DNA from 2 places in the Paenibacillus tundrae genome. Region 1 is predicted to be linked to the other one. Evidence: riboswitches for the same ligand, from Rfam matches in the RefSeq annotation. Region 1 holds a riboswitch; the other holds the start of a gene.
The links. A riboswitch is a leader RNA that binds a small molecule or an ion and turns the genes downstream of it on or off. The one in region 1 is predicted to bind ZMP and ZTP.

Region 1 (4,432 bases):
GGTAATACAACATACTTCCCCTGTCAACTGCTGCCGAATATCCGACTCGGTTCTCTTTGCATCCGCTCCAACTCGATCCGTCTTGTTTATAAAGAAAAATGTTGGGATCCGATGTTTCCGCAGTAGCTGCCAGACTGTTTCCGTATGACCCTGGACACCCTCGACTGCGCTTACGATCAAAATGGCATAATCAATGACCTGAATTGCCCGCTCCATCTCTGGGGAGAAATCGACGTGTCCAGGCGTATCTATTAAATAGTAGCTGTCACCTTTATACTCTAGTACCGCCTGATCTGCGAACACGGTAATGCCCCTTGCCCGCTCGATGTCGTGGCTGTCCAGAAACGCATCCTGATGATCCACCCGCCCTCGCGACCGGATACTGTTCGTATGGTACAGCAGTTGTTCGGCAAAAGTTGTTTTACCTGCATCCACATGGGCGAACAGGCCAATCGTTAGTCGTTTCATAGAATCCCACTTTCAACATTTCTTGTTATTACTGCTCATTTCATTAAAGCATAGAAATCGGGAGAGTGGGTAGAGTTTGGCTTAGGGATGAATTAGTCAACTTTAATCATTTTATCAAAACAGTATGAATCTCTATCATAGCCATTATGCTCATAGAAAGCATGGGCTCCAGTTCGTTTCATTCCGGATAACAACTTCAGTATAATCATCTGGAATAATTTCTCGTTGTTTGATCATTGATGAAGCAATCATAGTCGTTTAATTAATTAACTCTTTTGCTGTGCTCTCCTATAACGTCTTAACCAGTGCAAGTCTATGAAACCCAGACGTATAATAGTTCATATCGACATGTTCCCTTTGAAACTTCATTCGTTCATAAAATGCGAGTGCTGCTTGATTTTTTTCATGATCAAGCGTATAAAGCATGACATCACCGTGTCCGAATTCAGTTATTTTTGTACAAATCTTAGAGATTAGTCTATGTGCAACTCCTTGTCGAAGGTGAGATTTGCTCGTAACAACACCAACGATTTCATACCGGTTAACAGTAGGCTGAAGAATGTAGCCAGCATGACCTATGACCATATCCGCTTCATCAAGCATGACATAATAAGTATGGATACGCTCATCCGGCATGTCTAAATATGAATCCCAGCGCACAGGATACTGCTCGCGAATAAACGCCGGAAACTGAAACTCATGATCTTTCATCATTTTCAGCACAACTGGGATGTCTAGCGCTTGAAAAAGGCGAATTGTCATTCTTCTTATCCTCCTACTGAAAAGTGTGCATGTAGACATCCTTAATGTTACCGGCCATATAATATGGATACTCTAATTTCTGCTGAACTTGAAGAACAACCTCTGTACTCGTCAACATTTCAACCATATAAAGCCCCAGGTCTATAGAAGCTGTAACCCCCGCACCAGTTACCGTATTACCGTCACGCACGACACGCGCTGGAATTACTTCTGCGCAATAAGGAGCTAGTAAATCATAAGCTGATGAGTTTGTAGTAGCCTTTTTTCCATTCAGGAATCCTGCTGCGCCTAATAACAGTGCCCCTGTACAAATAGAAATCTTATACGGTACGTTCTCTGCCGTTCGAACCCAACCCATGAAATTCTCATCCAATCTAAGCATTCTAGTTGATAATCCACCGGGGAAAAACACTAGATCAAAATCACCTAGATTAGGTAACACCGCATCAGATTTCATTTTCAGACCCCGATCATCTGTAATTTCATCCTTGTTTGAACAGAATGTCCATGATACGTTTTCCTTCGCTTTTAGAATCGCTAGCCAAGTTACCGCTTCATAAAATCCAGCTAGGTCCATGCTTGTCATTCCATCGAATAACACAAACGCCATTTTCATTGCCGCTACCATCCTCTCAATACCTGAATAATAAAAAAAGTGTTTGATCAACAGATCAAACACTTTGCCCAGGCGTACGGCTTTTAAAATATGTGCTTCCTCGTGGTTCACTCCACGTTTACGCCAGTCACACATACCAGAAATTTAACTCTAAGTATACATGACAGCTTTTTCCTTTGTAAATGTATGAAGTTTATACATACTTTCACTTCCGTGTTTTAACTAACCTGACTGTCAGCTTTATAAATTAATGAGGAAACAACCGCTTGTCCTTGACTTGGGACACTACTTTTTGACCAGAACTGTTAAATCTCCTTCAAAAACGAGCTCTTCTTTACTATTAAAGGTAGAAAACTTCACCGTTACAAGACCTGTTTTGTTTTTCAAACTTGTGATATCCTCTTTCGTGAGCTCAAGAGATTTGGTTATAAACGTCTGTCCAACAAAAAAATCATTCAATTTCATAGGTAAAACTCCTTTGTTGCCATGTATGATTACTTCATTTATTTATGAATAAAGTTAACTCGATTATCAATTGTAACACTTGATATTAGTACTTGATACTATTTTCATTATGGAAGTCCTCATGTTTCTTATATTTATAGGAATATATGGTTCTTGGGAGATCAAAATACACTGAAATGTTTCATTATAGGGCAGTTTGTTTTAATTTATCAACAGCTGACTTCCCGAAATATTACAAGCTGGACTAGTACATACTAAGGAACAGTTGGCTGAAGCATACATAATGGAGGTCTCTTCATGGTATTTACAATCACAATTATCATCGTTGCACTTTTTGCAATATGGGGAGCCGTCGCTCCTGATCAGCTGGCGGATGTGGCTAACGTTGCCTACAACTTCTCAATTCAGAATTTTGGCTGGTTTTATTTGCTAGCGACACTGTTCTTCCTGATCTTCGCTTTTTATCTGGCGTTCAGCCGATTTGGCGGGATCAGGCTGGGAGACGAAGATGATGAACCAGAATATTCTACGGTTTCCTGGCTGTCCATGCTGTTTAGCGCTGGTATGGGCATTGGACTGGTTTTTTGGGGAGTAGCTGAGCCGCTATCTCACTATTTATCTGCCCCGGAGGGAGCAGAAGCCCAAACAACTCAGGCAGCAAGACTTTCGATGCGTTATTCCTTTTTCCACTGGGGACTCCATCCTTGGGCTATCTATACCGTCATCGGCCTAGCACTTGCTTACTTCCAGTTCCGTAAAGGCTACAAAGGGCTGATCAGTTCCACCTTTATTCCTCTAATCGGTGAGAGACTTGCTACAGGCTGGCTTGGCAAGGTCATTGATATTCTGGCGGTCATTGCCACCATCTTCGGTGTTGCAACCTCGCTTGGGTTGGGTGCGCTTCAGATCGGTGGGGGTCTCGATTACTTATTCGGTATTCCTAACTCGACAATGTCACAGATTATCATTATCTCGGTTGTAACCGTACTGTTTCTAATCTCAGCAACCTCCGGTCTGGATAGAGGTATTAAGATTCTGAGCAACACCAACCTCGTTTTAGCTGTGCTATTGATGTTGTTTGTATTAGTGACTGGACCGACTTCTTTTATATTTGACACATTCACAACAACCTTGGGCAGTTACATGCAGAACATTATTAACATGAGTTTGAGACTGACGCCGTTCTCAAGAGAAGCCTGGATTGGAGCATGGACATTATTTTACTGGGCGTGGTGGATCTCGTGGGCGCCTTTTGTCGGTACTTTTATCGCAAGGGTATCCAGAGGAAGAACTATAAAGGAATTTGTAATTTATGTCATGCTTATTCCAAGCCTTTTCGGATTTATCTGGTTCTCTGTCTTCGGCGGTACAGGACTTCATATGGAATTGTTCAATGCCGCTCATCTGGCCGAAGCCGTCAAGGAAGATACGACGACCGCTTTATTCCTTATGCTGGAGCAGCTGCCTTTGGGCACAATCTTAGCAGTAGTCGCTACACTCCTGATCATGTTCTTCTTTATTACGTCGGCTGATTCCGCTACGTTTGTGCTGGGCATGCTGACCTCAGATGGCAAGCTAGATCCGAGTATTAAAGTGAAATTAACCTGGGGATTCATGCAATCCGCCATCGCGGTAGTACTGCTGTTCAGCGGGGGACTGAGCGGACTGCAGACGGCCTCCATTGTGACCGCACTGCCGTTCGCCGTTGTTCTTATTGGTATGTGTATCTCTCTGCTCAAAGCTCTACAGGCTGAGGACAGGGAGCGCCGACAGAAGGAAAAACGGCAGCGCCAAAAGCTAAAACGACTGCTGGAGGAACAAGAAAACCCACTGAATGAAATCCTCGGCGGATAATGTATACGTAATCTCGGAACAGATGGTACCCGTCTTTGTCTTTAGGCGGGTATCTTTTTTTATCGCTCCAGACTACTGAAAAATCGCTCAACAAAAACATCGCAATATTTTTTTTTTCAGATACACCGTGTTAAAAATATATTGTTCTATATGCTCAAGCTTGCGCAGACTGCGTACCAGTACTTTCCAATCCTCTTCAGACAGATCAGGATCATCGTCTATCTTCATCAAAGCATTTTTTACACGTCTAGATAACTGTTTAACATA
Region 2 (4,432 bases), 2.4 Mb from region 1:
GGTGATCACATATTACTAATTTTCCCATCTAATTTGTCCCTCCGGTAAGTTCATCATGTTACAGCATTTCCAAATATGCCTAATCATCATTCATAGGCTCGATAAATCCTGTATATTATATCATCACCAACACCGAATTACACCATTAAAGGGCACCTAATCATTACAGAATACCGAATACTACAAAAACAGGACCGGAAACATGGTGTCTTCCGGTCCTTTTGACTCTTGCTGGTATGTCATTGAGATTGTTCAAAAGCATGTAAACACACGGATACTCCGCAATTCAAAATGATCCTTCGATCGCTGTTATCCCGGATTTTTTTGATTCTCCTCTACATAAGGGGAAAATCCGGGGATAAAGGCGAACGCTTCGCTTCTCCGGCTTCATTTTGTTTGCTCCGTCTGCGTGTTTACGGAACACTCAAATACAAACAGCATGAGCAACGTTTTTTTAGTATTTAAGGTCAGTGTAGAGCGGGAATTGATCTGTCAGTGCCGTTACTTCTGCACGAGCTTGATCAAGTGTTGCTGTATCTTTAGGGTTCTTGAGCGTTTTCGCAATGATTTTACCGATCGATACCATAGCCTCTTCGTTCATACCGCGGGAAGTCGCCGCAGGTGTACCAATACGGATACCGCTAGTGATGAACGGGCTTGTTGGGTCAAATGGAATTGCATTTTTATTAACAGTGATTCCGATGGAATCAAGGACATGCTCAGCTTCTTTACCTGTGATGTTCACACTGCGTGTATCGATCAGCATCAAGTGGTTATCTGTACCACCGGATACGATGTTCAAGCCTTCAGAGATCAACGTTTCAGCCAGAACCTGTGCATTTTTCACTACATTCTGCGCGTACTCTTTGAAAGATGGTTGCAATGCTTCACCCAATGCTACCGCTTTGGAAGCAATAACGTGCATCAATGGTCCACCTTGGGAACCAGGGAATACCGCTTTATCAATTGCAGCAGCCCAAGCTTTGGTACACAGAATCATACCCCCGCGTGGTCCACGCAATGTTTTGTGAGTTGTCGTTGTTACGAAATGTGCATGTGGAACCGGGCTTGGATGCAAACCAGCAGCAACCAATCCAGCAATGTGAGCCATGTCAACCATGAACAATGCGCCTACGTCATTAGCAATGGAAGCCAATTTTTCGAAATCAATTGTACGTGGATACGCACTTGCCCCTGCCACGATCAACCGAGGACGGTGTTTGAACGCTGCTTTGCGAACTTCATCATAATCGATCAGGAATGTATCTTCTTGTACGCCATATGCTACGAAGTTGTAGAGTAAGCCAGATGCGTTTACTGGGCTACCATGCGTAAGGTGACCACCATGTGCAAGGTTCATACCCAATACTGTATCGCCAGGCTTAAGCGCCGCAAGGTAAACTGCCATGTTCGCTTGTGCACCAGAGTGTGGTTGAACGTTAACATGCTCTGCTCCAAACAATTCTTTAGCGCGATCACGAGCGATATCTTCCACGATATCTACGTGCTCACAACCGCCATAGTAACGTTTGCCTGGATATCCTTCAGCATATTTGTTCGTCAGAACGGAACCAAGTGCTTCAATAACCGCTTCGCTTACAATGTTCTCAGATGCAATCAACTCAATGTTGTTTTGCTGACGTTTCAACTCCAGATTCATCGCTTCCAATACCGCCGGGTCATTCTTACGCAATTGTTCCATGATTAAATTCCTCCTAATATAAGTGAAGTTATAAAGTGAAACACAAGGTTACACTCCAGACTTCGATTGCATCACCATCTTTCGATCGCTGTTATCCCCAGATTTCTTTGAATCCCTTTTACAAAGGGGGAATCCGGTGATAGCGTATGCTTTCGATGTAGCTTTCCTTCGGTAAGCTTTCAGGCGAACGCTCTGCTTCTCCAGATTGGTGTTGCACTCTCCGTTTACGTGTAAACATAATTTCACTTTATACGTTAGTCACAAAATGTCGAATCAGGCTGCTCTTCCATACGATACACTGCACGTTCCCCACCAATCAACTTCGGACGCGTCAACGCTGTCGTCACACGGGCATCTCCAATGTAACGAAGTGCTGTACGGTAAGGAACCGCCACATGCCGCAAATGCATACCAATCATCGTCTCTCCGATATCCAGTCCTGCATGTGCTTGCACATGTTCTGCCAGACAAGGATCGGTAAGTGATCGATAAGCCGCAGATGCCATTGAACCACCCGCTGTAGGAACAGGTACCGCACCTACCTCGGTCAATCCCAGACGCACTAACACAGAACGCTCCATTACCAGCGCACGATTCAGATGCTCACAGCATTGAAAGACCGGTTCAAAACCGAATTCCTGCTGCACCTCACGAATACCCGCAAGAAGCTGCTGTGCCACTTCAATCGCACCACTCGTACCAATCCGTTTACCTGCCACTTCACTAGTGCTTGTACCAATGACAACGATCTGCCCTGAACCAAGCTTCCCTGCAGTGGCCAGTTCACGCAAAATGGATGCGGTCTGTTCCTGCAATCCGGGTTGTTCCGAATCTAACTCAATAGTCATCCTATCGCCTCCCGATATCATCATGCCCGGCTTCCAAATGTCAGCCTTACGTATTCCAACATGGCATTTCAGGTACTATTATAGCGAATAAACAGATGAAAGACGAAAAAAAGAGCAGTCTGCGGGTATCGCAGAATTGCTCTTTTGCCCAGGCGACCGGCCGTTTGTTCCGGTGCTCCATTGTGGTTGTGCCCACTTCGTCGCCAGTTACACCGGATCCCTGTTTTCCCCTTCATCATAAAACAACCTGCGCTTAAAATCAACGGGTAATTTACATCACATGTCTGTTTTTAGATGACAGTTCAAGTACGTGAGGCATGTCTATCAATCATATAAAGGTTCTACCTTGGATGGCCAAGCTGGACTTTATTCGTACGATCAAGCTGATCACCGATCTCAGCTTCCGAGGTTTACACTATGGATACGTTGTTTAAACTACCCCTGTGCACTCTGCCTTATTCCAACTTGTCCAAAAGCCGATCAAGTGCAGTTCGAATCTCAGCAGCAGTCACGTTGTAATCATCTCGATTGCCGCCAAACGGATCGGAGATGTCGAAGCTTGGAATTCGTTGTCGGATCTCAATGACACGTTCCCGCTCCGTTGCTAATATTTCTTGACCAAGTGCACGCTTCATCTCCAATGTCGCGAACAAGCTATCTAGCTCCTGCAGATCGTTCATCACTTGCTCGTCATCTTCCACGTATTCTTTGAGTGTATAGGTTTTGTGGACAGAGTCCGGGAAAACTTGCAGCACATGCTGCTTATGACTGCGAGTCAGTGTAAGAATCAGATCAGCCCAACCAACAAGCCCTGCACTCAGTTGTGTCGAGTGTGGCGGCCCTTCAACACGGTGATCCTTCAGTACCGCCTCGGCATGACGCGAAATCGGCATTCCCTGTGTGGCGGCAACGCCCGCTGAACGCACCTCGACTTGAATGCCACGCTCCGAAGCAAGCTTACGCAAAAGCCCCTCTGCCATGGGGCTGCGGCACGTATTACCTGTACATACAAACAAAATATGTTTCATTGCGGTAGCCTCCCCATTTTATATATGTTATCAAATGTATACTTCATCGTTTAAGAAATTGAATTACGATTGCAACAGCATTAGTTGCTTTAAGCGCGTGTTCGAAAAAGGGATTAATTAAAAGCGGACATTCTGCAAATCTCTTTCCTACGATTATACTCACACCAGAAGGATATACAACCACTCGGCATTGAACCATTTAGTCTAGTTAGTGCAATCAAGGGTTAAGCTCATGGGTTACAGCTCAAAAGATAAACAATAATCCAAAGGCGAGCAGAATCGCTCCACCTACAGCTTCACCATAATCCCCCAGGTTATGACTCACCCGTCGTCCAAGCAACAGACCCATCATCGACATCAAGCCTCCGCACACGCCAAAAGCAAGCACAGTCAAGATCAGTTCACTACTGAACATCCCTAGAGAAACCCCTACGGAAAATGAATCTATGCTGACACTGAGTGAAAATAAAGTCACACCCAGCAGTGAGCGGTGATTCACCAGCTTCGTCTCTCCTTCACGGAAGGCATTCAGAATCATATGCGCACCCAAAAGAACAAGCAAACCACCTGCCGCATACGTGGTAATGTCACCAAGCAATGAGCTGACATACTTACCCGTGTACATACCGATCAGTGGCATGATGATATGGAACAGGGCGGTGATTGTACTGATCCGCAGTACATCCCGTAGACGAATGCCTTTCATCCCCATCCCGATTCCCAGCGAGAAGGCATCGAAACCAAGAGCCACAGCCATAATCAAAATGGTTACTAACTGCCCTACATGGGCAGATATATCCCACATTCCCATACCCCCATCACGTAAAGGTTCTTGTACACGATATGCGGACAAG

Region 2: linked by a shared signal. The riboswitch ahead of V6W81_RS26435 (TIGR01440 family protein) and the one ahead of V6W81_RS15605 (DJ-1/PfpI family protein) in region 1 are both predicted to bind ZMP and ZTP.

The regions. Positions count from the first base shown of each region.
Region 1 is NZ_CP145605.1:3,478,913-3,483,344, forward strand. It holds gene V6W81_RS15595 (translation factor GTPase family protein) at 1-468, opposite strand, end outside; gene V6W81_RS15600 (GNAT family N-acetyltransferase) at 757-1,230, opposite strand; gene V6W81_RS15605 (DJ-1/PfpI family protein) at 1,244-1,846, opposite strand; ZMP/ZTP riboswitch at 1,906-1,987, opposite strand; gene V6W81_RS15610 (hypothetical protein) at 2,132-2,311, opposite strand; gene V6W81_RS15615 (glycine betaine uptake BCCT transporter) at 2,609-4,165, shown strand.
Region 2 is NZ_CP145605.1:5,884,042-5,888,473, forward strand. It holds gene upp (uracil phosphoribosyltransferase) at 1-28, opposite strand, end outside; gene glyA (serine hydroxymethyltransferase) at 455-1,702, opposite strand; gene V6W81_RS26435 (TIGR01440 family protein) at 1,957-2,550, opposite strand; ZMP/ZTP riboswitch at 2,690-2,771, opposite strand; gene V6W81_RS26440 (low molecular weight protein arginine phosphatase) at 3,006-3,578, opposite strand; gene V6W81_RS26445 (manganese efflux pump MntP) at 3,823-4,383, opposite strand.